One region of the Thermus tengchongensis genome, then DNA from elsewhere that is predicted to be linked to it. Evidence: a T-box and tRNA genes for the amino acid it is inferred to sense, from the RefSeq annotation. Region 1 holds a T-box; the other regions hold tRNA genes.
What was found. A T-box is a leader RNA that pairs with one kind of tRNA and senses whether it is charged. The one in region 1 lies ahead of ileS (isoleucine--tRNA ligase), so its partner is inferred to be a tRNA-Ile.
Positions count from the first base shown of each region.

Region 2: it has a tRNA-Ile gene. The T-box ahead of ileS (isoleucine--tRNA ligase) is inferred to sense a tRNA for this amino acid. The anticodon was not compared.
Region 3: it has a tRNA-Ile gene. The T-box ahead of ileS (isoleucine--tRNA ligase) is inferred to sense a tRNA for this amino acid. The anticodon was not compared.

Region 1 is NZ_JAKEDU010000002.1:354,575-364,238, reverse strand. It holds gene nhaA (Na+/H+ antiporter NhaA) at 1-1,086, opposite strand, end outside; gene L1087_RS04270 (heavy metal translocating P-type ATPase) at 1,101-3,158, opposite strand; gene L1087_RS04265 (ArsR/SmtB family transcription factor) at 3,190-3,549, opposite strand; gene pdxS (pyridoxal 5'-phosphate synthase lyase subunit PdxS) at 3,554-4,435, opposite strand; gene L1087_RS04255 (LysM peptidoglycan-binding domain-containing M23 family metallopeptidase) at 4,523-5,716, opposite strand; gene rho (transcription termination factor Rho) at 5,837-7,120, opposite strand; gene fsa (fructose-6-phosphate aldolase) at 7,117-7,788, opposite strand; T-box leader at 7,926-8,160, shown strand; gene ileS (isoleucine--tRNA ligase) at 8,195-9,664, shown strand, end outside.
Region 2 is NZ_JAKEDU010000016.1:15,207-24,870, forward strand. It holds gene L1087_RS12240 (helix-turn-helix domain-containing protein) at 1-495, shown strand, start outside; gene L1087_RS12245 (DUF502 domain-containing protein) at 654-1,301, shown strand; gene L1087_RS12250 (hypothetical protein) at 1,313-1,675, shown strand; gene L1087_RS12255 (response regulator transcription factor) at 1,672-2,355, shown strand; gene L1087_RS12260 (sensor histidine kinase) at 2,365-3,615, shown strand; gene L1087_RS12265 (hypothetical protein) at 3,640-4,101, opposite strand; gene L1087_RS12270 (hypothetical protein) at 4,141-4,371, shown strand; gene guaB (IMP dehydrogenase) at 4,392-5,876, opposite strand; gene L1087_RS12280 (ArsR/SmtB family transcription factor) at 6,039-6,341, shown strand; gene L1087_RS12285 (MFS transporter) at 6,344-7,549, shown strand; tRNA gene L1087_RS12290 (tRNA-Ile) at 7,631-7,707, opposite strand; rRNA gene L1087_RS12295 (23S ribosomal RNA) at 8,206-9,664, shown strand, end outside.
Region 3 is NZ_JAKEDU010000002.1:71,601-81,264, forward strand. It holds gene L1087_RS02670 (NAD(P)H-dependent flavin oxidoreductase) at 1-338, shown strand, start outside; partial or broken gene L1087_RS13380 (FAD-dependent oxidoreductase) at 395-1,341, shown strand; partial or broken gene L1087_RS13385 (FAD-dependent oxidoreductase) at 1,393-2,205, shown strand; gene L1087_RS02680 (DJ-1/PfpI family protein) at 2,215-2,709, shown strand; gene L1087_RS02685 (TetR/AcrR family transcriptional regulator) at 2,735-3,373, shown strand; gene uvrA (excinuclease ABC subunit UvrA) at 3,574-6,432, opposite strand; gene L1087_RS02695 (SIS domain-containing protein) at 6,508-7,539, shown strand; gene L1087_RS02700 (tRNA-binding protein) at 7,638-7,967, opposite strand; tRNA gene L1087_RS02705 (tRNA-Ile) at 8,051-8,127, opposite strand; gene L1087_RS02710 (YgaP family membrane protein) at 8,215-8,406, shown strand; gene L1087_RS02715 (DUF402 domain-containing protein) at 8,437-8,970, shown strand; gene L1087_RS02720 (hypothetical protein) at 8,967-9,664, opposite strand, start outside.

The DNA of each region.
Region 1 (9,664 bases):
GATGCCCGCAAGGAAACCTACCCCCAGGATACCCTTTAGGTCCACCCCTTCAGGCAAAACCCCAAGCCGGAGGCGCAGGGCGAGCCAGACCAAAAGGAGGATCCCCAGGGGTTTGCCCAGTAAAAGCCCCAGGGCCACCCCCAGGGCCACCACCCCAAACTCCAGGCCTGTCAAAGCCACCCCGGCATTGAAGAAGGCGAAGGTGGGAAGCACCCCATACGCCACCCAGGGATGTAGGGCGTGCTCCAGACGGTGCAGGGGGCTTTGGGCTTCCTCCACCTCCTCCTCGAGGCCCTCCAACTCCCCCTCCAAATCCTCTGGATCTTGGGCAGACGTAGCTCCTTGGAAGGGCCTAGCCCGCCGCAAAGGAATAGCCAAGGCTAGAAACACCCCAGCCAAGGTGGCGTGGAGGCCAGACTTGAGGACAAAGTACCACAGGGGCAATCCCAGGAGCATGTAGGGCCAGAGGTGCCAGACCCCCATGCGGTTTAGGAGCAGGCCTAACCCCAAGGTTAGGGCCGCCAAGCCCAGGGGTAGAGGTTCCAAGCCCCCTGTGTAAAAGATGGCGATCACCAACACGGCCCCCAGGTCGTCCACAATGGCCAAAGCGGTGAGAAAGAGCTTAAGTCCCAGGGGCACCCGGGGCACCAAGGCCAACACCCCAAGGGCAAAGGCGATATCGGTGGCCATGGGCACCCCCCAGCCCCGGGCCTCGGGCAAACCAGGGTTCACCCCCAGATAGAGGAGGGCAGGAACCGCCATACCCCCCAAAGCCCCAGCCAGTGCCAGGCCCGCCCGCCGGGGCTCCCTTAGCTCCCCTGAAAGAACCTCCCGCTTTAGCTCAAGCCCCACCAGAAGGAAGAAAAGAGCCATCAGGAGATCGTTGACCCAAAGGAGAAGGGGCTTTTCCAGGCCAAAAGCCCCCAGCCGAACACCCGCAGGCACCTCCCGCAGGGCAAAGTAGAGACTAGACCAGGGGGTATTGGCCAGGACAAAGGCCAAAAGGGCCGCTAGGAAAAGGAGCACACCCCCTTTGGCCTCACTCTGGAAAAACTGCTCCAGCAAACGCGGATAGACCTTTGGCATGGAGGCATTATAACCTACAAGCGGGTCCAGAGAAGGCGCAAGCTGTTCAGGGTCACCAAGATCAAGGCCCCGTTGTCCGCCAAAACCGCCGGCCAAAGCCCGGTCAAGCCCACCAAGGTGGTGAGAAGAAATAGCCCTTTGAGCCCCACCGCCAAGGCCACGTTCTGGCGGACCACGCCCAGGGCCAGACGGCTTAGCCGGAAGGCCTGGGGCAAGGCGGAAAGGCTTAGAAGCCCCACGTCTGCGCTCTGCAAGGCCATCCCCGTGCCCCCGGCCACGGCAAGCCCCACCCTGGCCCGGGCCAGGGCCGGGGCGTCGTTCACCCCGTCCCCCACCATGGCCACACCCCCCCTACCCTCCAACTCCCCCACCAGGCGAAGCTTATCCAAGGGAGAAAGACCTGCCCGGATCTCCCCGGGGGCCAAGCCCAGGGCTTGTGCCAAGGCCAAAGCAGAGGCCTCCCGGTCCCCCGTGAGCAATAGGAGCTTAAGGCCCAGTCGACGCAGTCCGGCCAAAGCTTCCCGGGCCTCGAGGCGGAGGGTATCCTGGAAGGCCAAGAGGGCCAGGGGAGCCCCCTCCTTAACCAAGAGGGAAAGGCTCAGGCCCTCCTCCGCCAGGGCCTTCACCTGGGCCTCTACTTCTGGGGGTAGGTCCCAGACCTCGGGCCGCACCAAACCCACCTCCTTCCCCTCCACCCGGGCGAAGGCCCCTAGGCCCGGCACCGCCCGATGCTCCTCTGAGGGCAAGGCCTTAGGGCCCAAAGCCTCCCGCACCGCCCGGGCCAAGGGGTGGGAGGAACCCTCCGCCACCCCCTTCGCCAAGGCCAAGGCCTCCTCCGCCGAAACCCCAAAGGGAACCACCCGCACCAGCCGGGGCCTTCCCAAAGTCAGGGTCCCCGTCTTGTCCAAAGCCACATAACGTACCCCAGCCAAACGCTCTAGGGCCGCCCCGCTCTTAAAGAGCACCCCTGCCCTAGCCCCCCGGGCCACCCCGGCGGCGATGGCGGCCGGCACCGATACCACCAGGGCACAAGGGCAAGCGATGAGGAGAAGGGCCAAAGCCTTGTACACATGTCCCAGGAAATCCCCTTGAAAAAGGGGAAGCACCAAGGCCACAAATCCAGCCAGGGCCAGGACCGCTGGGGTATAACGGCGGCTGAAGGCATCCACCACCCGCTCCACCTGGCTCTTCTTGAGAAGGGCCTCCTCCGCCAGGCGTTCCATCTCCGCCAGGAAGCCCTCCTTGGGGGGACGCTCCACCCGGAGGACCAGGCTGCCCTCCGCCACCAAGCTCCCCCCGTAGACCCTATCCCCCTGGGCCTTTGCCTGGGGCAAGGGCTCCCCGGTGAAGGCGGCCTCCTCCACCAGGGCCTCCCCGGAGAGGACCACCCCGTCCGCGGGCACCCGCTCCCCCGGGGGCACCCGCACCCGGTCCCCCACCCGGAGGGCCTCGAGGGGCACCTCCTCCACCCCGCCGTCCCCCAGCCGGTAGGCCCTCCGGGGGAGGAGCTCCCCCAGGACCCTAAGACCCCGGCGGGCCTGGGCCACGCTATAAGCCTCCAGCACCTCCCCCACGAGGAAGAGGAAGACCACCACCGCCGCCTCGGCCTCCGCCCCGATGAGCATGGCCCCTAGGGTGGCCACCGTGACCAAGGTTTGCATGCTGAAGGGATTTTGCCGGAACACAGCCACCGCACGACGAGCCAGGGGGAAAACCCCCACCAAGGCCGCCAGCCCATAGCCCCAAGAGGCTAATCCAGGAGGAAGAAGGAAAGAGGCTAAAAAGGCCAACAGGAGAAGCCCCCCGGAGGCCAAGGCCCAGCGCCAGGGTCCAAAAACACTCCTCCCCGCTTCCCCCTCAGGCCTCAGGCGATAGCCCAAGGCGGAAACCACCCTTTCCGCCTCCTTCTCCGCCCCAGGGACCTCGAGGTGCAGATACGCCTTACCGCTGGCAAAGCTGACCTGGGCCTGCACCACCCCAGGCACCCCGGAAAGGGCTTTCTCCACCTTTAAGGCGCAGTCAGCGCAGTCCAGACCCTCCACCCGGAACACACGGACCCTGGGAGCCTCCATGCCCCCAGGGTAGCATTACTTGAGTAGTTGTTCAAGTGTTCTCCAATGCGTGCTCTAGGGCTCCTTCCAGCAGCCTCTCCACGTGGTGGTCCGCCAGGTGGTAATAGACCTGCTTCCCCTCCCGACGAAAGGCCACCAGCCGGGCCTGACGCAAAAGCCTCAACTGGTGGCTCACCGCGGAAACGGAAACCCCCGCCAAAAGGGCCAGGTCGCAGACGCAAAGCTCCCCCGCCGCCTTTAAGGCCAAAAGAAGCCGCATCCGGGTGGGGTCGGCCAGGGCCTTGAGGAGGAGGACGGCCTCCTGGAGCACCCCCTCCTTGGGCAAGGCGGCCCGGGCCTTCTCCACCCGCTCGGGGTGAATCTCGTAGACCCCGCAGACCGCCTTGGCCATGCCCTCACCAGCCCCGCTTGGCCAGGCGCTCCTCTTCCTTCAGCTGGTCCAGGTTGATGCCCACCATGGGCTCGCCCAGGTCCTCGCTGACCTCGGCCAGCACCTCGGGGTCGTTGTAATGGGTCACCGCCCGCACGATGGCCCGGGCCCGCTTCCTGGGATCACCGGACTTGAAGATGCCGCTTCCCACGAAGACCCCATCCATGCCCAGGTGCATCATCAAGGCGGCGTCGGCCGGGGTGGCGATACCGCCAGCGGCGAAGTTCACCACGGGGAGGCGGCCGTGGTCGTGGACCCACCTCACCAGCTCCAAGGGGGCCCCAATCTCCTTGGCGTAGGCCACCAGCTCGTCCTCCCGGAGGGACTGGACGTAGCGGATCTGCTTCCACATGGTGCGGGCGTGGCGCACCGCCTCCACCACGTTGCCCGTGCCCGCCTCCCCCTTGGTGCGGATCATGGCCGCCCCCTCGGCGATGCGCCTTAAGGCCTCCCCCAGGTCCCGGGCCCCGTTCACGAAGGGCACCTTGAACTTCCACTTGTCGATGTGGTGCTCCTCATCCGCGGGGGTGAGGACCTCGGACTCGTCGATGAAGTCCACCCCGATGGCCTCGAGGATCATGGCCTCCACGAAGTGCCCGATGCGCACCTTGGCCATCACGGGAATGGACACCGCGGCCATGATCTCCTTGATCACCTTGGGGTCCGACATGCGGGCCACGCCCCCCTGGGCCCGGATGTCGGCGGGAACCCGCTCTAGGGCCATCACCGCCACCGCCCCCGCCTCCTCGGCAATCACCGCCTGCTCGGGGGTGGTCACGTCCATGATCACCCCGCCCTTGAACATCTCGGCAAAGCCGGTCTTGATCTGGAAGGTACCCTTCTCCATCCCGTCCTCCATCCTCCAGCTTACCGCCCGCCGGGTCAAGCCAAAAGAAGCCGGGGGCCCAAAGGCCCCCGGGGCACTAAAACTTACTCAAGGCAAATAGGCCAAGGGGTTGCGGGCCACCCCGTTCACCCGGACCTCGAAGTGCAGGTGGGGCCCCGTGGACCAGCCGGTGGAGCCCACGTAGCCAATCACCTCCCCAGCCTCCACCCACTGCCCGGGCCGCACGGCGATGCGGGACATGTGGGCGTAGAGGGTTTCCACCCCTCCGCCATGGTCCAGCACCACGTGGAAACCATAGCCCATGGAGCTCCAGCCCGCCACCTCCACCTGGCCCGCCTTGGCGGCCACGATGGGGGTGCCGTAGGGGGCGGCCAGATCGATCCCCGTGTGGAAACGCTGGAAAGCCCCCCGCTGGCCAAAGTAGGTGGTGATGCGGAAACCGGAAAGGGGCCAGCGCATGGCCCCTTCCTGGTAGCTCACCCGGCGCACCTGGGGCCGCTGGGTCTGAGCCTGTTGCACCTGCCGGGCACGTTGCTGGGCCAGGGCCTGCTGCTTCCTGCGTTCCTCCGCCAGGCGCCTTAGCTCCTCCTGGCGACGCCGCTCCGCCTCGAGGCGGGCTTGGCGCTCCGCCTCCTGTTTGGCCAGAAGGCGCTGGTACGTGGTTTTGGCCTGGATGCCGGGCAAGAGGACCAAGTCCCCTGGCTTCAAGTCCAAGGGATCCTTAACCCCATTGGCCCGGGCCACCGCCACTGGGGAGAGGCCGAAACGGGCCGCCAGGTCCACCAGGGTCTGCCCCTCGGGCAGGGATACCACCAAACCCTTAGCCTTTCTTGGAATGTAGAGGACGCTCCCCGCCACCAGCCGGTCCAGGCTCTCTAAGGAAGGGTTCGCAGAAACTAGGTCCAGAACGCTTATACCATAACGGCTCGCCACTCCCTGCAGGGTATCCCCCGGGCGCACCCGGTACACCTCCACCCCCGGGGGTACCCGGGGGGAACGGTCCTCCACGGCCGCCAAGGGGATAAGTAGCCTCTGCCCCACCTGCAAGCGGTCGCTTTGCAGGTTGCTGGACCACATGATGTGCCGGGGATCTACCCCATACCGGGCGGCAATTCCTGCCAAGGTATCCCCAGGCTTTACCTCATAGAGCACCCACCCTTTTTTGGCCACCCGGCCCACCTCCACCGTGTTCTCCGGGAGGGGAAGGGGGCTAAGAACAGGCAGCTTAGCGAAGGCCAAAGAGGAAACCAAGAGCCATAAACTTCCCCATATTCCCCGCAATGCTCACCTCCCAAACCCCGCCAAAACCTCGCGGGGATTATACCAGGACCAAGCGGGGAAAAGGCAAGGGGCACAAGGCCTTGGGGGGCGGAAAGCCCGCCCCCCAAGGGAAAACCCCGCCTAACGGGCGGCCAAGGACGCCAGAAACTCCTTGTTGTTCTTGGTGCGCCCCAGGCGGGCCAGGAGCATCTCCATGGCCTCCGCCGGGTCCATGTCCGCCAGGACCTTGCGCAGAAGCCACATCTTGTGCACCACCTCCTCGCCCAAGAGGAGCTCCTCCCGGCGGGTCCCGGACTTCAGGATGTCGATGGCCGGGAAGATGCGGCGCTCCTCGAGGCGGCGGGAGAGGTGAAGCTCCATGTTGCCCGTGCCCTTGAACTCCTCAAAGATCACGTCGTCCATGCGGCTTCCCGTTTCCACCAAGGCGGTGGCCAGGATGGTGAGGCTTCCCCCACCCCGGATGTTGCGGGCTGCCCCCAGGAAGCGCTTGGGGAAGTAGAGGGCCGCGGAGTCCAAACCGCCTGAAAGGGTGCGGCCCGTGGGCGGCGTCACCAGGTTGTTGGCCCGGGCCAGGCGGGTGATGGAGTCCAGGAGGATCATCACGTGCCCCCCATCCTCCACGATGCGCTTGGCCCTTTCGTGCACGAACTCCGCCACCCGGATGTGGTTCTGAGGTGGCTCGTCAAAGGTACTGGCGATGACCTCGGCCCCCTGCACGCTTTCCCGGAAGTCCGTGACCTCCTCGGGGCGCTCGTCGATGAGGAGCACGATCACCTTGATGTCGGGCTCGTTCTTCAGGACCGCATTGGCGATCTTCTTGAGGAGGGTGGTCTTACCCGCCTTGGGCGGGGCCACGATCAGCCCCCGCTGCCCCCGGCCGATGGGGGCCAGGAGGTCGATCACCCGGGTGGAAAGCTCATCGGGGGTGGTCTCCAGCCGGATCTGCCGGTCGGGGAACTGGGGGATGAGCTCGTCAAAGCGGGGCCGGTTCTTGGCCGCCTCGGGGTCCAGGTCGTTCACCGCCTCCACCTTGAGGAGGGTGCCGTAGCGCTCGTTATCCCGGGGCGGCCGCACCCGGCCCACGATGTAGTCCCCGCTTCTTAGGGCGTACTGCCGGATGAGCCCGGCGGACACGATGGCGACTCTGGAATCCAGATTGTACAGGTTCTCGGTGATGAACCCGTACCCATCCGGGCTGATCTCCAGGTAGCCCTTGACCAGCTGCAAGCCCTCCCCCTGGGTCTGCCGCTCCAGGAGGGCCATGATGAGCTGGTCCTTCTTCATGCGCTTGTAGTTCTCAATCCCCGCCTCCTGGGCCAGGAGGTGAAGCTCCGGAAGGATCTTCGCCGAAAGCTCCTGGTAGGTAAGGGGTGCTTCCTGTTGGGTATCCGCTTTTCTTCTCATGGCTTAACCTTCTCCCAGTCCTCCATGAAGCGCTTGAGGCCTATATCCGTAAGCGGGTGCCTGAGGAGCTGTTTGAACACACCGTAGGGCATGGTGGCGATGTCCGCCCCCAAAAGAGCCGCCTCCGTCACATGGCGGGGGTGGCGGATGGAGGCGGCGATAACCTTGACGGGCAGGTTCTGCACCTGGATAATCTCCACGATCTCTCGCAACAACTCCCCGCCGTCCCAGGAGATATCGTCCACCCTCCCCAAGAAGGGCGAAACGTAGCTCGCCCCTGCCCGGGCGGCCAAAAGGGCCTGGTTGGCAGAAAAGATCAGGGTCATGTTGACCTTAATGCCTTCGGCGGAAAGCCGCCTGCAAGCCTTCAAGCCCTCCTCGGTGGTGGGCAGCTTGACCACGATGTGGGGGTGGATGGCGGCAAGCCGCTGTCCTTCCGCCACCATGGCCCCTGCCTCCAAGGTGGTCACCTCTGCGGACACGGGCCCCTTCACCACCTCGCATATGGTCCGTAGGTGAGCGAACAAAACCTCCTCGGTCAGCTTTGCCCCTCGGCCCGCATACTCCTTAGCCACCAAGGTGGGGTTGGTGGTCACCCCGGAGAGCACCCCCCAGGCGGCAATCTCCCGTATCTCCTCCAAGTTGGCCGTATCCAAGTACAGCTCCATGGCTACTCCTTTTGTCGGGAAGCGGACCGGCTTAGCTCGATTCTAGCAGACCCAGCCCAGGCGTTGTCAAGGAAGAGGAGGGCTGCTAGCATGGGCTTAGCCGCCAAGGGGGGATTTTACCCCAGGGGGCGTGAGCTGTAAAGGCGAGGATGGGGAGAGTACCCCTTTCCAAGAGCCCAGAGCGAGCCGGGGAGGGTGGAAGCCCGGTGGTGAGGAAAGGTGGGAAGATCACCCCGGAGCCGCGGGAGGAAAAGGGAAAGCCCTGAGTAATGCCCGCCGGGTGCGCCCGTAATCGCGCGAAAATGAGGGCCTGGAGGCTATCTCCAGGAAGCGCGGTGGTACCGCGGAAGCCCTTGCGCTTTCGTCCGCGCCCCAAAGGCGCGGGCGTTCCTTTAGGGAGGAGCGTATGTTCAAGGAGGTCGGCGAACCCAACTTTCCCAGGCTGGAGGAAGAGGTCCTGGAGTTTTGGAAGCAGGAGAGGATCTTTGAGAAAAGCGTGGAAAACCGCAAAGGGCGGCCCCGTTACACCATATACGAAGGCCCCCCCACCGCCAACGGCATGCCCCACGTGGGCCACGCCCAGGCCCGGAGCTACAAGGACCTCTTCCCCCGCTACAAGACCATGCGGGGCTACTACGTGCCCCGCCGAGCCGGCTGGGACACCCACGGGCTTCCCGTGGAACTGGAGGTGGAGAAGAAGCTGGGGCTAAAGAGCAAGCGGGAGATCGAGGCCTACGGGATTGAGCGCTTCAACCAGGCCTGCCGGGAGTCGGTCTTCACCTATGAGAAGGAGTGGGAGGCCTTCACCGAGCGCATCGCCTACTGGGTGGACCTGAAAAACGCCTACGCCACCTTGCACCCCACCTACGTGGAAAGCATCTGGTGGAGCCTGAAGGAGCTCTTCAACCGGGGCCTCCTCTACCGGGACCACAAGGTGGTGCCCTACTGTCCCCGCTGCGGCACCCCGCTTTCCTCCCACGAGCTCTCCTTGGGCTACAAGGAGATCACCGATCCCTCGGTCTACGTGCGCCTGCCCCTGAAGGAGCCCCAGAGGTTGGGCCTGGAAAAGGCCAGCCTCCTCATCTGGACCACCACCCCCTGGACCCTGCCCGGAAACGTGGCGGCGGCGGTACACCCGGAGTTCACCTACGCCGCCTTCCAGGAGGAGGAAGAGGCCCTCATCCTGGAGGAAAGCCTGGGGAAAAAGCTCTTGGGCGAGGAAACCCCCATCCTCAAGACCTTCTCAGGCAAGGAGCTGGAGGGCCTCCCCTACGAGCCTCCTTATCCCCAAGGGGTGGAGCGGGGCTACTTCGTGGTCCTGGCGGAGTACGTGAGCCGGGAGGACGGCACGGGCATCGTTCACCAGGCTCCGGCCTTCGGGGCTGAGGACCTGGAGACGGGCCGCCGCTACGGCCTTCCCGTGCTGAAAACGGTGGACGAGGAGGGCAAACTCCTGGTGGAGCCCTTTAAGGGCCTCTTTTTCCGCGAGGCCAACCGGGCCATCCTGAAAGACCTCCGGGCTCGAGGCCTCCTTTTCAAGGAGGAGAGCTACCTCCACAGCTACCCCCACTGCTGGCGGTGCTCCACCCCCCTCATGTACTACGCCACCGAAACCTGGTTCATCAAAAACACCCTCTTCAAAGAGGAGCTGATCCGGAAGAACCAGGAGATCAACTGGGTCCCGCCCCACATCAAGGAGGGGCGCTACGGGGAGTGGCTAAGGAACCTGGTGGACTGGGCCCTAAGCCGCAACCGCTACTGGGGGACCCCCTTGCCCATCTGGGTCTGCGACGCTTGCGGGAAAGAAGAGGCCATCGGGAGCATCGCCGAGCTCCGGGAGCGGGCCACCCATCCCCTCCCCGAGCCCTTCGACCCC
Region 2 (9,664 bases), on a different contig from region 1:
GAGGCGGTGGATGAAGAGGGGAATGCCCTCACCCTGCGCCTGGTTCGCCCCGGGGGGTACTTCGGCGAGGAGGTCTTGGCGGGCATGGAGCGGACCTACTTCGCCGAGGCGGTGACCGAGGTGGTGGCCGAACCCCTCCCCAAGGAACCCCATCCCGAAGAGATCCGCCAGGTGCTCCTAAGCCTGGCCCAGGCCCTTTCCGAGTCCTACCGGCGCATTGAGCGCCTGGCCACCCAGCGCCTGAAGAACCGCATGGCTGCGGCCATCCTGGAGCTGGCGGAAACCCCCTTAGCCCACGAGGAGCAGGAGGGCGTGGTCCTCCGCGCCACCCATGACGAGCTGGCCGCGGCGGTGGGGAGCGTGCGGGAAACCGTGACCAAGGTCATCGGGGAGCTCACCCGGGAAGGCTACATCCGCTCCGGCTACGGCAAGATCATCCTGAAGGACATCAAAGGCCTCAAGGAACTGGCCCGAAGCCGCGGGGATGGACGCTAGGGAGGCTGCCCCAGCCTGGCTTGGCCAGGCTGGGAGCCCCAGCAATACCATTCCCCTGCAATCCTCGCCCGTGTGGGGAGACGGGTAGACCTCCCCCCTGAGCCCGAGCCCCGCCGCCAACCCGCCCCAACAGGGTATTTTCCCGTAAACTGAAAGCCATGCGCCTGCGCCAGAGGTTCCTCACTGGGCTGGTTACCCTTCTTCCCCTTCTGGTCACCCTTTACTTCCTGGCCTGGGTCTACACCTATTCCGGCGGGTATATCCAGACCTTTCTCCGCCTTCTGAACCTCGAGGTGCCCAGGACCTACCAGCCCCTCCTCCCCTTCGTGGGGCTCCTCCTGGCCGGGGTGCTCATCTACCTGGTGGGTACCGTGGCGGAAAACTACCTGGGCCGGAGGCTCCTCCACTCCCTGGAGCGCTCCCTTCTCCTCTTCCCCATTGTGCGGGACATCTACAAGGCGGTGCAACAGATCACCCACACCCTCTTCGGCCACCAGGAGGTGAAGTTCAGCCGGGCCGCGGTCATCGAGTACCCCCGGCGGGGGCTTTACGTGCTCTGCTTTGTGGTCCAGCCCGTAGGGAGCCGTCTGCCCCCCCTGCCCGAGGGCTACACCGCCGTCTTAGTGCCCACGAGCCCCGTACCGGCCAGCGGGGTGGTCATCCTGGTACCCACGGAGGAGGTCATCCCTTTGGAGATCAGCGTGGAGGATGCTCTTAAGTACGTGGTCTCTGCGGGCTTCCTCCTACCGGAAAAACCTTCAGGCTCCTTAACCTCCCTCCCACAAAAGGCCGGGCCCTCGGCGTAGAATGGAGGGCGATGCGTCCTCTGGCCCTCCTTCTCCTTTTCCTGGGGACGGTTTGGGCCGCCCTTCCTCCCCTCCTGGGGCCTGGCCTCGCTGCGGGCACGGAGTTAAGGCTTTTCTCCCAGGACCTGCGCATCCTGCACGGGGCCTGGCGGGTGGAGGGCAAGAGGCTGATCCCCCTCTCCGCTCCCATACCCCCCAGGCCGGGCCAGGAGGTGCAGCTTCTTCTGGTGCTCCCGGGGGAAAAGCCCCGCACCTTCCCCGGGGTGGCCGACCGCGGGGATGTGGTCCTCCTGCAGGACAAGGAGCGGGTGAGCCTCCTTAGGCTCCTCAAGGAGGTCTACGGCCTCACCCCTCCGGAAAGGCTCTGGCCATGAAGCGCATCCTGCTCATCGAGGACGATGCGGAGGTGGCCCGCCTGGTGGAGCTGGAGCTCAAGGAGGCGGGCTTCACCGTTGAATGGGCCCAAAGCGGCATGGAAGGCCTGGTGAAGCACCGCGAACGGAAGCCTGATCTGGTAGTCCTGGACCTCGGCCTTCCGGACCTGGACGGGGCCGAAGTAGCCCGGCGCATCCGCGCCACCGACGACACCCCCATCCTGGTCCTCACCGCCCAGGACGCCGTGGAGCGCAAGGTGGGCCTGCTTTCCGACGGAGCCGACGACTACCTGGTGAAGCCCTTCCACCCCGCCGAGCTCCTGGCCCGCATCCAGGTGCAGCTGAGGCACAGGGAGGGAAGCGAGGTCCTGAGCGTGGGACGCCTGGAGCTCTACCCCAAGAGGCGGCAGGTCTTCTTCGGGGAGAAGGAGGTGCGGCTTTCCCCCAAGGAGTTTGAACTCCTCCACCTGCTCATGAGCCGCCCAGGACGAGTGTTTCCCCGACAGGAGATCGAGGAAAAGGTCTGGGGCAAACCCTTGGGCCGGGATTCCAACGTCCTGGACGTCCACGTGGCCAACCTCCGGGCCAAGCTGCGGGAGGCCGGGGCCTACGGCTACCTGCGCACGGTGCGGGGCCTGGGGTATGCGGTGCGCCCGGGAAGAGGCGAGGAGGAAACCTAGCCTGGCCCCATGTCCTTCCGGCTTCGGCTTTTCCTCTCCTTCAGCCTCCTCTGGCTCCTCTTTTTGGTGGGGGCCCTGTACCTGGCGGGGCAGGGGGTGGAGCGCGCCCTTAGGGGCCACCTCGAGGCCACCCTCCTGGAGGATGCCAAACGGGCGGCGGAGGCCTACCGCAAGGGGCAGACGGGCGCCCTCCTCACCACCGGGGGCGTTTACCTGCACCTCTATGCGGAGGATGGGGAGGCCCTGGTCCTGACCCAGGAGGCCCATCGCCTTCCCCCTGAGGCCCTGAGGAAAGTGGGGGAGGTCCCCAGGGTCATCTGGCAGGGAGGTTTTGCCGCCGCTTTGGTGCGCACCCCCTTGGGCCTTCTCGCCCTGACCCAGGACACCACCCCCATAGATCTGGCGCAAGAGGCCCTGAGGCGGGCCCTCCTCGAGGCCTTCTTCCTGCTTTTCCCCTTGGGCACGGCCTTGGTCTACCTCACCGCACGGCTCACCGCCAGGCCCCTGGAGGAGGCCGCCAGGGAGATCGCCCGGCGCAACCCCGAGCGCCTGGACCCCGTTCCCCTGAACCTCCCCAAGGACGAGTTCGGCCGCATGGTGGAGGCGGTAAACAGCCTCCTCTTCGCCCTCAAGGAGGCCAAGGAGAAGGAACGGGCCTTCCTGGCCGAGGCCAGCCACGAGCTCCGGACCCCCCTCACCGTGCTCCTGGGCCACCTGGACCGGCTAGGGCGAAACCCCCAAGACCCCGAAGCCCTTGGGACCGCCCGGGCCACCGCAGAGAGGATGCGCCGCCTGGTGGAGGACCTCCTCTCCCTGGCCCGGGGGGAGGCGGAGCGCACCTTGAACCCCCATATCGTGGACCTGAAGACCCTGGCGGAGGAGGCCGCCCAGGAGTACGGGGTGGCCTTCCAAGGGGAGGCCCTAGAGGTCCTCGGGGACCCGGACCGGCTTTTGCAAATGCTCAGAAACCTGATCGCCAACGGGGTACGGGCCGCAGGAAGGGAAGGGGTCTGGGTGCGCCTCCGGCGGGAAGGGGAAAACGCCCTCTTGGAGGTGGAGGACCATGGCCCGGGAATCCCTGAGGACCTCCTTCCCCGCCTCTTTGAGCGCTTCGCCCGGGGACCTGGGGGAGGCACAGGCCTTGGCCTGGCCATCGCCCAGGCCATCGCCAAGGCCCACGGGGGGGAGATCACCGTGGAAAGCCGGCCCGGTCTGACCCTCTTCCGGGTGCGCCTGCCCCTTCTCGAGGAAGAGGCCTAGGATTAGGCCCAAAGGCGAAAGGCATCAAGGGCCGGGTACCCGGTGGAAGGCGTTGAGGAAAAGGGGAAGGGCCTGGGCTCGGGCCTCCTGCTCCCTCAGCGCCTCCTCAAAGGCCAGGGGGTCCATGAGGAGATGGGGTAGCCTGAGCCAGCCCAGGTAGTACTCCCCTGCCTGCCCCGGATAGGCCAGGCGGGCCTGCTCCTCGGGAAATAGCAGGGCCTCGAAGGCCAAAGGGGAGGCCCAAAAGGGGGCGTGGGCGGTGCGCTTGAGGAACTCCTTGAGCTTTAAGGGGTTGCTGAAGAAGCCATACCGCAGGCGCTCATCCAGGCTTTCCAAGCGGCCCATCCATCCCTTCTGGACAAGCTCCATCCGCTTAAGGCGAAGCCGGGCATACTGGGCCAAAGAGAGCACCTCCCGGGAAAGCCCCAGGGCCACCAGGAGCCTCGAGGCCACCACGTAATCCTGGTATTCCCGGTAGGGATCCACAGGTCCAGGATGCCACGGGCAAAGGGATAGGATGGTGGTATGGATCGCAAGGGATGGGTCATGCGGGCGGTGGAGGCGTTGCGCTTTGCCACCTTCAAGGAGATCCAGCGCTACCTGGACGAAGAGGGGGAAGCTTTCTCCAAAAAGGAGCTGGAGGACACCCTGAAGGCCCTGGTGGCGGAGGGAAGGCTGGAGGAAAAAGAGGGCACCTACCGCCTGGCCCGCAAGAAGGGAGGCGGAGAGGCCTTTGAGAAACTCTTCGGAGACTAGCCCGGAAAGGGTGGGGGGCCTTAGCGGGAGTAGTTGGGGGCCTCCTTGATGACCACCACGTCGTGGGGGTGGCTTTCGATGAGGCCCGCCATGGTCATGCGCACGAAGCGGGCTTTTTGCCGGAAGGTTTCTATGTCGGGGGCCCCCACATAGCCCATGGCGCTCCTCAGCCCCCCCACGATCTGGTAGAGGACGTCGGCCACGGGGCCCTTGTAGGGCACCATGCCCTCGATCCCTTCGGGCACCAGCTTCTTGGCCTCGGTCTCCCCTCCCCTGCCCGGCTCCTGGAAGTAGCGGTCGGCGGAGCCCTGCTTCATGGCCCCCAAGGAGCCCATCCCCCGGTAGAGCTTGTAGCGGCGCCCGTCCTTCAGCACCTCCTCCCCTGGGGCCTCGTCCGTGCCCGCCAGCATGCTTCCCAGCATCACCGAATGGGCCCCCGCCGCCAGGGCCTTGGCCACATCGCCGGTGTACTTGATGCCCCCATCGGCGATGACGGGCACATCCAGGTCCTTTACCCCCGCCACCGCCTCGAGGATGGCGGAGATCTGCGGCACCCCCACCCCGGTCACCACCCGGGTGGTGCAGATGGAGCCAGGGCCAATGCCCACCTTCACGGCATCCGCCCCCCGTTCCGCCAGGGCCCTGGCCCCTTCCCGGGTGGCCACGTTGCCGGCAATGACCTCCACCTTGTCCCCGAAGGTCTCCTTCAGGTAGGTGAGGGCCTCGAGGATCCCCTTGGAGTGCCCGTGGGCCGAGTCCAGAACCAGGACGTCCACCCCCGCCTCCACCAAAGCGGCCGCCCGCTCGGGTAGGTCGCGGCTCGCCCCCACCGCCGCCCCCACCAAAAGCCGGCCCAGGCGGTCCTTGGCCGCGTTGGGGTACTGCTTGCGCTTCACGATGTCCTTTAGGGTGAGAAGCCCCTTGAGCCTACCCATTTCGTCCACCAGGGGAAGCTTCTCCACCTTGTGCTTGCGCAGGATCTCCTCCGCCTCCTCCAGGGTGGTGCCGGGGGGAGCGGTGATGAGGCGCTCCAAAGGGGTCATGACCTCGGTGACGGGTCGCTTCAGGTTGCGTTCAAAGCGCAGGTCGCGGTTGGTCACCAAGCCCAGGAGCTTCCCGTAGAGGTCCACCACGGGAAGCCCTCCGATGCGGTACTCCCGCATGAGGCGCTCGGCGTCCTCGAGGGTGGCGGTGGGGGGCAGGGTGACGGGATCCTGGATCATCCCCGCCTCCGAGCGCTTCACCTTGCGCACCATGCCGGCCTGGGCCTCTATGGAGAGGTTCTTGTGGATGACCCCTAGCCCCCCTTCCCGGGCCATGGCGATGGCCATCTCCGCCTCGGTCACCGTGTCCATGGCCGCAGAGAGGATGGGGATGTTAAGGTGAAGCTTCTTGGTGAGCCGCGTCCGCACCGATACCTCCCGGGGTAGCACTTCCGAGTACCCGGGGAGGAGGAGCACGTCGTCAAAAGTGAGGCCTTCGTAGAGGATCTTACCCTCGTACATGTTCTTCAGGCTATACGCCCCCCTGACCTTGCGTCTAGGGCCAAGACCCCGAAGTCCACCCCACGCAAAAGTCGCATTCCCTCGGAGATCCACTTTAGTTTATCCAGATACCAAATTAGTGCACGGAGCGCCACGAATCCCCTCGGGAAAGCTGGCCTCCCGGTGGAAGACCTCGAGCGCGTCCTGAGGATCTTCTCCGCCCTGGCCGAGGCCACTCCCCTGCGCATCGCTTTAGGTCTTCTGGAAGGAGAGGAAAGCGTAGGCCGCTTGACCCAGCGCTTACAACTTCCCCAGAGCACCACCTCGAGGCACCTGGCGGTTTTGCGGGGAGCGGGGGTGGCGGCTGCCCGCCGGCAGGGCACCCAGGTGTTTTACCGCCTCAAAAGCCATGTTGCGGACCTCCTCATCCAAGCCTTCGCCCACGCCAAGCACCAACGCCTGGGCCTCCCGGACCACGGAGCCTAGCCATGGGTACCCTTTCCCGCCTTCTCCAGAGCCTGCGTAACCCCCTCTTTGCCCGCCTGTACGCCGCCCAGACCACCAGCCTTCTAGGCGATGCCTTCACCTGGGTCGCCCTGGCCCTTCTGGCCCTTGAGGTGAGTGGGGCAAAGTCGGCAAGCATCCTGGCCGGGGCCCTCACCCTGCGGGTCACAGCCTCCGTCCTTCTCCCCCCATGGGCTGGGATCCTGGCGAACCGGGTGGACCGGAGGAGGCTGATGGTAGGCGCGGACCTGGGGCGAACGGGAGGGGTAGGGCTTATGCCCTGGGTAGGCGAGGTATGGCAGATCTACACCCTGATGTTCCTCCTCAACGCCCTCACCGCCTTCTTCACCCCCGTCTACCAGGCAGCGCTGCCCCAGGTGATGAAACAGAAAGACTATGCCCAGGCCATTGCCCTATCCGGAGCCACCTACGAGGTTCTGGGAGTGCTGGGCCCCGGGATAGCCGGGGCCCTGGCGGGCCTCCTCGGAGCACGGAACCTTTTCCTGCTAAACGGGGTAACCTTTATGTTCTCCGCCCTGCTCATCCTTACCCTACCGGTAAGCCTCCGGGTGGAGCGGGGAAAAGCCCACGCCAACCCCGTAGGGGATGTTCGGGAGGGAACCCTTTGGTTGTGGCGGGATGGCCCCATGCGCTACGCCCTGCTCCTAGAGCTTTCGGCCGCGGTGTCCGGGGCCCTGGTATTGGTGGGCACCGTGGGTTTGGTTCGGGGAAAGTTAGGGCTAGACGCGTTGGAATACGGCTGGACTATGGCTGGCTTTGGCATTGGGGCCACCTTGGCTGCTTTGTCCATGGGCGCTTGGGAAAACCGCATCCCCCGTACCACCTTTGTCTTCTTAGGTGCTATGGTTTCCAGCCTGGCAGTCCTGCCCGCTGACTGGGCCTCCCTGAACCTGCTCCTTTTCCTCTGGATTCTGGCTGGCGCAGGCCAAAACTGGGTTAACCTGCCCACACAAGCCCTGATCGCTGACCGTACCCCTGAGGTCCTCCAGGGGCGGGTTTACGGAGCCCACTTTGCCTGGAGCCACCTCTGGTGGGTTCTGGCCTATCCCGTTGCGGGGTGGTTGGGAACCCACTTCCCTGAGAGATCCTTCCTCTACGGCGGTCTCATGGCCCTTGGCCTTCTTTTGGGGGTGGAGCTTCTCTTTCGATCTTGGAAAAGACCAAGGTGAGGGGTAGGCTTCGTAAGCTAACGAACGCTCCAGGGAGTGCTTCAAAAAGAACCCCCGGGAACCTTCCCGGGGGACCTTCCTTGGTGGGCGATGGTGGACTTGAACCACCGACCTCACGCTTATCAGGCGTGCGCTCTGACCAGCTGAGCTAATCGCCCCCGCACGCAAAGAACAGCTTAGCCAGGAGTCCGCCTCCCGTCAAGATGACCGCCGATTTCCCTCACCCCCTCTTGACAGGGTGCGAGGTGTCTGGTACTTTTTTCTTTGCGCTGCCTGAAGGGGCGGCGGGGGATCTTGAAAGCTGGGGTGGAGGAATAGGTGAGTCAAGGCCGTGTGGAGCGGTCTTGGAGGGTCAAGATGCTAAGGGCCCACGGTGGATGCCTTGGCCCCCGAGCCGATGAAGGACGTGGCTACCTGCGATAAGCCAGGGGGAGCCGGTAGCGGGCGTTGATCCCTGGATGTCCGAATGGGGGAACCCGGCCCGTGGGAACACGGGTCACCGCCCTTAGGGGCGGGGGGAACCTGGGGAACTGAAACATCTCAGTACCCAGAAGTCTGGTACTTTTTTCTTTGCGCTGCCTGAAGGGGCGGCGGGGGATCTTGAAAGCTGGGGTGGAGGAATAGGTGAGTCAAGGCCGTGTGGAGCGGTCTTGGAGGGTCAAGATGCTAAGGGCCCACGGTGGATGCCTTGGCACCCGAGCCGATGAAGGACGTGGCTACCTGCGATAAGCCAGGGGGAGCCGGTAGCGGGCGTTGATCCCTGGATGTCCGAATGGGGGAACCCGGCCCGTGGGAACACGGGTCACCGCCCTTAGGGGCGGGGGGAACCTGGGGAACTGAAACATCTCAGTACCCAGAGGAGAGGAAAGCGAAAGCGACTCCCTGAGTAGCGGCGAGCGAAAGGGGAAGAGCCTAAACCGTCCGGCTTGTCCGGGCGGGGTCGTGGGGCCCTCGGATACCGAATCCCTAGCCTAGCCGAAGCTGTCTGGGAAGCAGCGCCAGAGAAGGTGAAAGCCCTGTAGGCGAAAGGTGAGGGGATAGGTGAGGGTACCCGAGTACCCCGTGGTTCGTGGAGCCATGGGGGAATCTGGGCGGACCACCGCCTAAGGCTAAGTACTCCGGGTGACCGATAGTGAACCAGTACCGTGAGGGAAAGGTGAAAAGAACCCCGGGAGGGGAGTGAAATAGAGCCTGAAACCGTGGGCTTACAAGCAGTCGCGGCCCCTAAAGGGGTTGCGGCGTGCCTATTGAAGCATGAGCCGGCGACTCACGGTCGTGGGCGAGCTTAAGCCGTGGAGGCGTAGGCGTAGGGAAACCGAGTCCGAAGAGGGCGAAAGCGGGCCGCGTGCGGCCCGCGCAGTCCGCGGCCGTGGACCCGAAACCGGGTGAGCTAGCCCTGGCCAGGGTGAAGCTGGGGTGAAGCCCAGTGGAGGCCCGAACCGGTGGGGGATGCAAACCCCTCGGATGAGCTGGGGTTAGGAGTGAAAAGCTAACCGAACCCGGAGATAGCTGGTTCTCCCCGAAATGACTTTAGGGTCAGCCTCAGGTGCTGACTGGGGCCTGTAGAGCACTGATAGGGCTAGGGGGCCCACCAGCCTACCAAACCCTGTCAAACTCCGAAGGGTCCCAGGTGGAGCCTGGGAGTGAGGGCGCGAGCGATAACGTCCGCGTCCAAGCGCGGGAACAACCGAGACCGCCAGCTAAGGCCCCGAAGTCTGGGCTAAGTGGGAAAGGATGTGGCGTCGCTGAGACAGCCAGGAGGTTGGCTTAGAAGCAGCCATCCTTTAAAGAGTGCGTAATAGCTCACTGGTCGAGCGGCGCTGCGCCGAAAATGATCGGGGCTCAAGCCCAGCGCCGAAGCTGCGGGTCTGGGGGGTGATCCCTCAGGCGGTAGGGGAGCGTTCCCGATGCCGACGAAGGTCGTCCGCGAGGGCGGCTGGAGGTAAGGGAAGTGCGAATGCCGGCATGAGTAACGATAAACAGGGTGAGAATCCCTGTCGCCGTAAGCCCAAGGGTTCCTACGCCATGGTCGTCAGCGTAGGGTTAGGCGGGACCTAAGGTGAGGCCGAAAGGCGTAGCCGAAGGGCAGCCGGTTAATATTCCGGCCCTTCCCAT
Region 3 (9,664 bases), 280 kb from region 1:
CCGGCCGCCAGCTTCTGGCGGCCTTGGCCCTGGGGGACGGGGCTTACATCGGCACCCGCTTCATCGCCACCTTGGAGTCGGAGGCGCCTTTGGAGTACAAGGAGGCCCTCCTCCGGGCCACCCCTGAGGACATCCAGTACACCCCCGAGGTGACCGGGGTGCCCGCCAACTTCCTCCGGGAGTCCTTAGAGCGCTTCCGCCAGGGCGGGGGCAAGGCCTGGAAGGAGGTTTACTCCGCTGGACACGGGGTGGCCTTCATCCGGGAGATCCCCTCGGCCAAGGAGGTGGTGGCCCGGCTGGTGGCCGAGTACCAGGAGGCCAAGCAAGCTCTGCCCTGAGCCGGTATCCTGAGCAAGGTCGCTGGGGACGCCCCCGGGCCTTTTCCTGAGGTGACATGCGCACGTGGCTGGCCTTTCTCCTTTTTTTCGGCCTGGGGCTCGCCCAGTATGACCTGGTGGTCTACGGGGCCACCCCCCAAGGGGTGACGGCAGCCGTGGCCGCGGCCCAAGAGGGCCTCAAGGTGCTCCTCCTGGAGCCCGGGCGAGGGGTGGGAGGGGTTCTCACCCAGGGGTGGTTGGCCACCTTGGACCTGGCCAAGGACAAGGAGGGCCTGCTCCAGCGGGGGCTTTTCCTGGACTTTTACCGCCGCATTGGGGAGGAGGCTTCCTTTGACGTGAAGCGGGCGGAAGAGGCCCTTCTCGCCATGCTGCGGGAGGCCGGGGTGGAGCTACGCCTCGAGGCCCCCTGGACCGGGTGGAGGTGGACGGGGGCACCGTGGTGGCCCTGGCTACCCCTGGGGGCCTTTTCCAGGCCCCCTACTTCGTGGACGCCACCGACACCGCCGAGCTGGCTTTCCGCGCCGGGGCCGGCTTCACCCTGGGACGGGAGGACACGGGCCTGGACCGGCGGAGCATGGCCGCTACCTTGGTCTTCCGCCTGGAGGGGGTGCCCTGGGGGGCGGTCTTTTTGGCCCTGAACTACGAGGGCCAGGTGCGGCGCACAGGGGCCGGGGCCTGGGGAAGAAGCGGTTGGGGCTTCGGGGAGCTGGTGCGGGGGTACGTGCCTTCCGATCCCAGCCGCTACGCCCTCCGGGGCCTCAACCTGAGCCGCCAAGACGATGGAAGCCTCCTGGTGAACGCCCTCCTCCTCTTCGGGGTGGAGGGGGCGGATCCTTTGAGCCTGGAGCGCAGGCGCGTGGAAGCGGCCCTCGAGGCCGAGCGGGTGGTGGCCTACCTGCGGGGGAAGGATCCCCTCCTCTTTGGCACCGCCCACCTGGCCGGGGTGGCCCCTAAGTACCCCGTCGTGGCTTGCGCCACGACGGGGGGCCCAAAGAGGCCATGAGCGCGCCGCTTTGGCTTTGACCGGTGGGGCAACCTTTGCGTGCGGATGCTTAGCCTCTACATACGGGAAAGCCGCCACCTGAAGGCCCTTTACCGCTTGAAGGCTGAAGAAGTCCTCCTGGGCCGGACCTTTCCCGATGCCGTGGCCCTGGGGGGGTACCCCTTGGACGGCCAGGTCTACTTTCCGGGGGAAACCCCTTACCTTTTGGGTACCCCAGCACCCTATGGGGTGCCCTTCCGGAGTCTGGTGCCCCGGGAGCTTAGAAACCTCCTGGTGGTTTCCCAGGCGGCGGGGTTTGACAGTGCGGCCGCCTTTTCCGCCCGGGTGGTGCCCTTGCAGATGGCCTTGGGGGAGGCGGCAGGGGTGGCGGCCGCCCTCTTGCGGAAGGCCCCGCAAGCAGGGCTTACGAAGGTGCCCCTGGCGGACTTTCACGAGTTGGCCGCAAGCGGGCAGGCCCTCGAGGCCCTGCGCAAGCGGCTTGCCCAAAGGGGGGCCAGGCTTTCCTCTCCCGAGGGAGGCCGGGTGGAGGCGGAAAGGCCAGGGTACCGGGAGGCAGTGGCCCTCCTGAGGCGGGGGCTCTTCGCCGGACCCTACTACCTAAAAGGCTCCTTGGGCCTTTTTGAACCCGTTCTCCTGGGGGATTTTTTGGCCAACCTGGAGCACTACTACCGGGCAAAAGGTCCTGAGGAGCGCCTCAGGGTGGTGCTGAAGGCCAGGGAGCTTTTCCGGGAGGAACTGCAAAAGCCCTTGAAGCGGCTCACCTTGAATCAGCTCTTGCAGGCGCTGGGGGAGGGCAGGCTTTCAGGTGCCGATCCCGTGACCCGGGGGGAGGCGGCCCTTCTCCTCTACCGGCTTCTGCCATAATGGTCTAAAGTGCTAGCCATCTTGCTCCTCCCCGAGTTCTCCGAGCTGGAGGCGGCCCTAGCCCTCGAGGCGGCCAAGCGCCTAGGCCTTCCCGCCTATACCGTGGCCAAGGGCCGCAAGGGAACCCCGGCCCTGGCAGGCTCCGTTTGGACTCCCACCTACGCCTTCCCCGCAGCCCCACCCCCGGAAGTCCTCCTCATCCCGGGGGCCAAAAGGCCAGGCCGGATGGCCCGGGATCCCTCCTATATGGCCTTTGTGGAGGAGATGTGGGAGGGATTAGAGGCGGTGTTTTTGGGCTTCAACGCCCACCTCTTCCTGGCGGAGGTGGGCCGGTTGCCTCCCCGGGTGGCGGCCACGGCCGAGGTGGCCCAGGCCTTGGCCAAGCAGGGCTACCAGGTGGCGGATGGTTCCTTCCACCGGGAGGCCAAGGTCTATACCACCCTGGGGGGATTGTCCCTGCTTAAGGCTTTAGAAGATTGGGCGCAAAAAGCGATTGAACTTTGAGTTTATACGGTAGTACACTACCCCCATGACCGTGAGGGAGTATCAGAAAAAGCGGCGCCGGGAGCGCATCTTTCAGGCGGCCATGGCCCTTTTTCGCCAGCAGGGCTTCCGGGAAACCACCGCCACCGACATCGCCAAGGCCGCCCATGTGTCCCGGGGTACCTTCTTCAACTACTACCCCTACAAGGAGGCGGTACTCCTGGAGTACGGAAGTCTCCTGTTGGCGGACCTTCGGGGTGAGGTTAGGCGTCGGCTTGCCCAGGGGGAGGATCCCCTGGCCCTTTTGCGCTACCTCTTCGGGAGGCTTGCGGCCTTTACCCAGGCGGAGAAGGATCTCCTCTTGCCTCTCCTCTATGAGCTGTTAAACCCTGACCCCATCCGGGCCAAGGCGGCCTTCATGGCCCTGCCTTTGGGGGACCTGATCGCCGAGGTCCTAAAGCCTTTGCGGGATAAGGGGGTGGTGCGGCAGGACCTTTCCTTGGAACGCATGGGCCGCACCTTGGCCGATCTTTACTTCCTTGCCGCCTTGCGCTGGGCGGCCTATACCCCTAACCGGGACTTCGGGGGGGAGGTGGAGAAATCCTTGTCCTTGGCCCTGGAGGGGATCCTGGCCCGCAGCCAGCCCGCCCAGGTTTCCAGGAAATCCCCCAAAGCCAAGGCTTAAGTACCCCGTCGTGGCTTGCGCCACGACGGGGGCCCCAAAAAAGCCATGAGCGCGCCACTTTGGCTTTGGCCGATGGGGCAACCTTTGCGTACGGACGCTTAAGTACCCCGTCGTGGCTTGCGCCACGACGGGGGCCCCAAAGAGGCGATAAGCAAGCCGCTTTGGCTTTAGCCGATGGGGCAGCCTTTGTGCGCGGGCGCTTAGTCCGCGGCCACCTTTAGCCGCTCGGCGATCTCGGGGATTCTGGCCAAAAAGACTCCTGTGGGGCTACCCGTGAGGGCCACTTCCTCCGGGGTACCCTCGGCCACGATCTCCCCGCCCCGGTCCCCCCCCTCGGGGCCCAGGTCGATGACCCAGTCGGCGGTCTTGACCACGTCCAGGTTGTGCTCGATGACCACCACGGTGTTCCCTGCGTCCACCAGGCGGTGGAGGACGGAAAGGAGCTTAGCCACGTCGTCAAAGTGGAGGCCGGTGGTGGGTTCGTCCAGGATGTAGAGGGTGCGGCCCGTGGCCTTGCGGCCCAGCTCCGTGGCCAGCTTGATCCGCTGGGCTTCTCCCCCGGAAAGGGTGGGGGAGGGCTGGCCCAGGCGCATGTACCCCAGGCCCACGTCCACCATGAGCTGGAGCTTGCGGGCGATGGTGGGCACGTTCTGGAAGAAGTCCAGGGCCTCCTCGGCGGTCATGTCCAGGACGTCGGCGATGCTCTTGCCCCTCAGCTTCACCTCGAGGGTTTCCTTGTTGTAGCGCTTGCCCTTGCACACCTCGCAGGGCACGTAGAGGTCGGGCAGGAAGAGCATCTCGATCTTCACCGTGCCGTCGCCGCCGCAGGCCTCGCACCGCCCTCCCTTCACGTTGAAGGAGAAGCGGCCCGGGCCGTAGCCCCGCTTCCTGGCCTCCGGGGTCTTGGCGAAGAGGTCGCGGATCTCGTCGAAGATGCCGGTGTAGGTGGCGGGGTTGGAGCGGGGGGTGCGGCCGATGGGGGACTGGTCGATCTCGATGACCTTGTCCAGGTGTTCCAGACCCTCCAGGGCGTCAAAAGCCCCCGGGGTGGTCTTGGCCCGCATGAGCCTCTGCGCCAGGGCGGCGTAGAGGACGTCGTGGATCAGGGTGCTCTTCCCCGAGCCCGAGGGGCCGGTGACGGCCACGAAGCGACCCAGGGGGATGCGCAGGGTGACGTTTTTCAGGTTGTGCTCCCGGGCTCCTTTAAGGACCAGCCACTTGCCGTTTCCCTTGCGCCGCTCCTTGGGCACCGGGATCCTCTTCTCCCCCCGGAGGTAGGCCCCGGTGAGGCTCCTGGGGTTTTGCAGGATGGCCTCCAAGGGGCCTTCGGCCACCACCTCCCCCCCGTGGATCCCCGCCCCCGGGCCCATGTCCACGATCCAGTCCGCGGCCCGCATGGTCTCCTCGTCGTGTTCCACCACGATGAGGGTGTTGCCCAGGGACTGGAGGCGCTTGAGGGTTTGGATGAGGCGCTGGTTGTCCCGGGGGTGGAGGCCGATGGAGGGCTCGTCCAGCACGTACAAGACCCCGGTGAGCCCGCTTCCCACCTGGGTGGCCAGGCGGATGCGCTGGGCCTCCCCCCCGGAGAGGGTGTTGGCCGCCCGGTCCAGGGTCAGGTAGTCCAGGCCCACCCCCACCAAAAAGCCCAGGCGTTCCACGATCTCCCGCAGGATGGGCCGGGCGATCTGGGCCTGGAAGGGGGTGAGCTTCTCCTCGAGGTTCTGGAAGAACTCCAGGGCTTCCCGCACGGGCAGGGCGGAAACCTCAGCGATGTTCCGCCCCGCCACCCGCACCGAGAGCACCTCCTTCTTGTAGCGGGTGCCCCCGCACACGGGGCAGGGCTTTTGCGACATGAAGCCTTCCAGCACCTCCTTGACCCCCTCGGACTCCGCTTCCTGGTACCGCTTCTGTAGCCAAGGGATGACCCCCTCGTAGTGGACCTCCACCCGGAAGGTCTCCTTCCCCCCACGGCGGAAGACCACCTCAAAGGGCTCGGGCAGGCCGTAGAGCACCGCCTGCTTAGCCGCCTCCGGCAGGTCCTTGAAGGGGGTCCTGAGGTCAAAGCCCAGGTGCTCCGCTAAGGCCCGAAGCCGGTCCCAGAGGTAGCTCCGGCCCGTGTCCCGGCCCCGGGCCCAGGGCAGGATGGCCCCCTCGGCCAGGGAGAGCTCGGGGTTCACGATGAGCTCGGGGTCAAACTCCTGCTTGTACCCCAGGCCAGAGCAGGCGGGACAAGCCCCGTAGGGGGCGTTGAAGGAAAAGATGCGGGGTTCCAGCTCCTCCAGCACGCTCCCGTGCTCGGGGCAGGCGAACTTCTCCGAAAGGAGCTCCTCCTCCCCCGTGTCGGGGTAGAGGACCCGCATGAGCCCCTCCCCCCGGAGGAGGGCCAGCTCCACCGCCTCGGCGATGCGGGGGCGCTCCTCCTCCTTGAGGACCACCCGGTCGATCACCAGGTCGATGTCGTGCTTCTCATATTTTTCCAGGTTTAGGTTCTGGGCCTCCTCCAGGAGGTAGATGACCCCGTCCACCCGCACCCGGGCGTATCCCTCCTTCATAAGCTGCTGGAAGAGCTTCCGGTACTCTCCCTTCCGCCCCCGGACCAAGGGGGCCAGGAGGATGGCCCGGGTGCCTGGGGGGCGCTGCAGGAGGCGGTCGGTGATCTCGCTGGCGGACTGCTTTTCGATGGGGCGGCCGCACTCCGGGCAGTAGGCGGTGCCCACCCGGGCGAAGAGGAGGCGCAGGTAGTCGTGGATCTCCGTGACCGTGCCCACGGTGGAGCGGGGGTTGTGGCTGGTGGTCTTCTGGTCGATGGAGATGGCGGGGGAGAGGCCCTCGATGCTCTCCACCTCCGGCTTGTCCATGACCCCCAGGAACTGGCGGGCGTAGCTGGAGAGGCTTTCCACGTACCGCCGCTGCCCCTCGGCGTAGAGGGTGTCGAAGGCCAGGGTGCTCTTGCCCGAGCCCGAGACCCCGGTGATGACGATGAACTTGCCCCGCGGGAGCTCCAGGTTGATGTTCTTGAGGTTGTGCTCCCGTGCCCCCCGGATGACGATGCGGTCCATCCGTGGAAGTATATCACCATCTTCTGGGAAGGACCAGGTGGCAGGAGGTGGCTTCCCGTGCCCTATAGTGAACCTATGGCCTCTTGGATGCGTACCGAGGCGGAGGAAGCTCCCAAGGTCATAGAGCGCCTCCTTAGGGAGAACGAGGCCGAGGTAAGGAGCCTGGCCAGCTTCCTGAGGAAGCGCCCCCCGGCCCTCACCCTTACCGTGGCCCGGGGGAGTTCCGACCATGCGGCCCTTTTTGCCAAGTACCTCCTCGAGGCCCGCCTGGAATGGCCGGTCCTTTCCTTGGCCCCTTCCGTCCTTACCCTCTACCAGGCCAGGCTGCGGGTGCCTTTCCCCTCGCTCCTTCTTGCCTATAGCCAAAGCGGGGAAAGCCCCGACGTGGTGGAAACCGTGGCCGCCTACCGCCGCCAGGGGGTCCTCACCGTGGCCCTGGTGAACCGGGAGGACAGCCCCCTGGCCCAAATAGCTGAGGTGGTCCTTCCCCTCCATGCCGGCGAGGAGAAGGCGGTGGCCGCCACCAAGAGCTTCCTGGCCATGCTGGCCGCCACCGCCCAGCTCCTCGCCCACCTCCTGGAGGAGGCGAGGCTCCGGGAGGCTTTGCCGGCTTTGCCCGAGGCCCTCCACCGGGCCTTGGAGGCCTCGGGCGAACTGGACTACCTGGAGGATGCGGAAAACCTTTTCGTCCTGGGGCGGGGGTTCACCTATCCCGTGGCCCTCGAGGCGGCCCTCAAGCTCAAGGAGGTGGCCGCCCTGCACGCGGAGGGGTTTTCCGCGGCGGAGTTCCTGCACGGGCCCCAGGCCCTTTTGGAGGAGGGCTTTCCCCTCTTGGCCCTGGTGCAGGGGGATGAGGCCCTGGAGGGCTTCCTAAAGACCCTGGAGGGCCTCCGGGCCAAGGGGGCCCACCTCCTGGTGCTCTCCCCGGAGCCCGACGCCCTGGCCCTGGCCCACACCCCCCTGGCCCTTCCCGTGGCCCTGGAGCCGGAGCTCACCCCCCTCCTCCTGGTCCAGGCCTTCTACCCCAAGGCCGAGGCCCTGGCCCGGGCCCGGGGCCTGGACCCGGACCGGCCCCGGCACCTCAGCAAGGTGACCCGGACCCGCTAAGTACCCCGTCGTGGCCCAGGCCACGACGGGGGCCCCAGAAAAACCATGAACAAGCCGCCTCGGCTTTAACCGGTGGGGCAGCTTTCGCACACGAGCCCTCAGAACACCTTCTCCCCCAAGGGCACCTCCCGTTCCGGCGCCAGGAGCACCACCCGCCCCGCCCCGTCCCTGGCCCCCAGGACCAGGACCTCCGAGGGGAAGCCGGCGATCACGCGGGTGCCCAGGTTCACCGCACATACCACCAGGCGGCCCACCAGGTCCTCGGGGCGGTAAAGCTCGGTGATCTGGGCGGAGCTTTGTTTAACCCCTAAGGGTCCGAGGTCGATCCAAAGCTTGTAGCTGGGTTTACGGGCTTTCTCGTGGGGTTCGGCCTTTAAGATGCGGCCGATGCGCAGGTCCAGAATTTGAAAGGCTTGCAGGGCCTCCATGGCTAGATTGTGCCAGAAGAAGGGGCTGGTACAAACACGTTTCCCGCCCCTTTGGGAGGCGGGACTTTGGCGGACAGGGAAGCTGGTGGGCCGTGCAGGACTCGAACCTGCAACCAACCGGTTATGAGCCGGCCGCTCTGACCGATTGAGCTAACGGCCCGCGCCGAAGGCTTATTTTAGCACAAGGGGCCTAGGGGGCCAAACGTCCCGGTCCGCTCTGGTATAAGCTGGATGGCGGAGGTGGAACATGACGGTGAACGAGAGCACCACCGACCGGGTCATTCGTTTTGTCTTGGCCTTGGTCCTCTTCTACTTCGCCTTCCAGTCGGCCTCGCCCTGGAACTGGATTTTGGGCATCGTGGGCGTCGTTTTGCTTTTCACGGCCATCACTGGCTTCTGCGCCCTTTACAAGGTCCTGGGCATCAGCACCAAGAAGTAAACGGGGCGCAGGGCCCGTTGGGCGCTTTGCATGGGGGCCTTGCCCTGGCCGGTGGCTCCCGGGGACCTCGTGCGGGTGGAGTTTTACAAGTTCCCGGGGGATAACCTGCATTACTTCTGGGAGGCCAAGGTGGTGGAGGTGCGCCCCGAAGGGATCCTCACCCTTTTGCCCCAAGGGGGAACCTTCCACCATGTGGCCAAGGGTAGGAGGGTGGTGCTGGACCACGACGCCTACGTGGCCTTCTTCCCAGGGGCCTGGTATTCCGGGGGGCCGGACGTGCGGGAAGGCCGGGTGCTGGAGTACTACTGGAACGTGCAGACCCCAGCGGAGTGGGCGGGAAACGGGTTTCGCCAGTATGACCTCGAGCTGGATGTGAAGTGCCGAGCCGACCACACCTGCCAGGTCTTTGACCGGGAGGAGTTTTTGGCCAAACATTCCCTTTACCCAAGGCATTGGGTGGAGGAGGCAGAAAAGGCGGTGGAGGCCATCTTCCGCCACATGCGGCAGGGAAGGTGGCCGGTGCTGCCTCCCGGGGAGCCCCTTCCCTGGATGGAGCGGATCTAAGGGATCAGGCTGGGGAGAGAAGGCGGAGGGGGGTCCTGCGCCCCAGGCCCCCAGGCTTTGAGGGGAAGAAGGGTGTGGCCTTCCAGGTGCCAGCGTCCTTCCAGGACCACCTGGTAGAGGAGGCCCTTGAAAAAGCCGTGGAAGCTGTCCTCCCAGGTTTCCAGGTTCTGCGCCCTAAGGGGGTAGTTGTGCCAGGCGGGGCCCAGGTAGTAGAGCCAGGGGTCATCCAGAAGGCGGGTATCCCGTGGGGGGAGGCCGAGGAGGGCGTTGAAGTAGCCTCTAAGCCGGCTTGCGGTGAAGAGGAGGTTGAGGTAGGGATCCTCGAGGGCCTTCCTGGCCTCGGTCTCGGTCTTGGGGAAGGGTTTTGCTGGGTCCCAAGCTCCGAAGAGGCGCAGGCGGTCTTGTTGCTTGAGGGCATCCTCCCAGCTCATCTGGGCCAGGCCCAGGGTGCGGCTCAAGGGGGCGTGGCCCTGGACCTCGGCCAGGCCTTGGGCGAAGCCATCCGCCGCTTGGCGCACCCCCCGAGAAAGCCCCAAGGCCTTGTCCCCCCCATACTGCTCGTTATCCACAATGGCGGCCAGCACCCCATAAGGAATGCCGAGGGCGGAGGCGGCGGCGCGGATCTCCCGGGCGTAGGGAAGTACGTGGTGGGGGGCGGTGGGCAGGCCCTCGAGGTCCACCTTCTGGCCCCGCT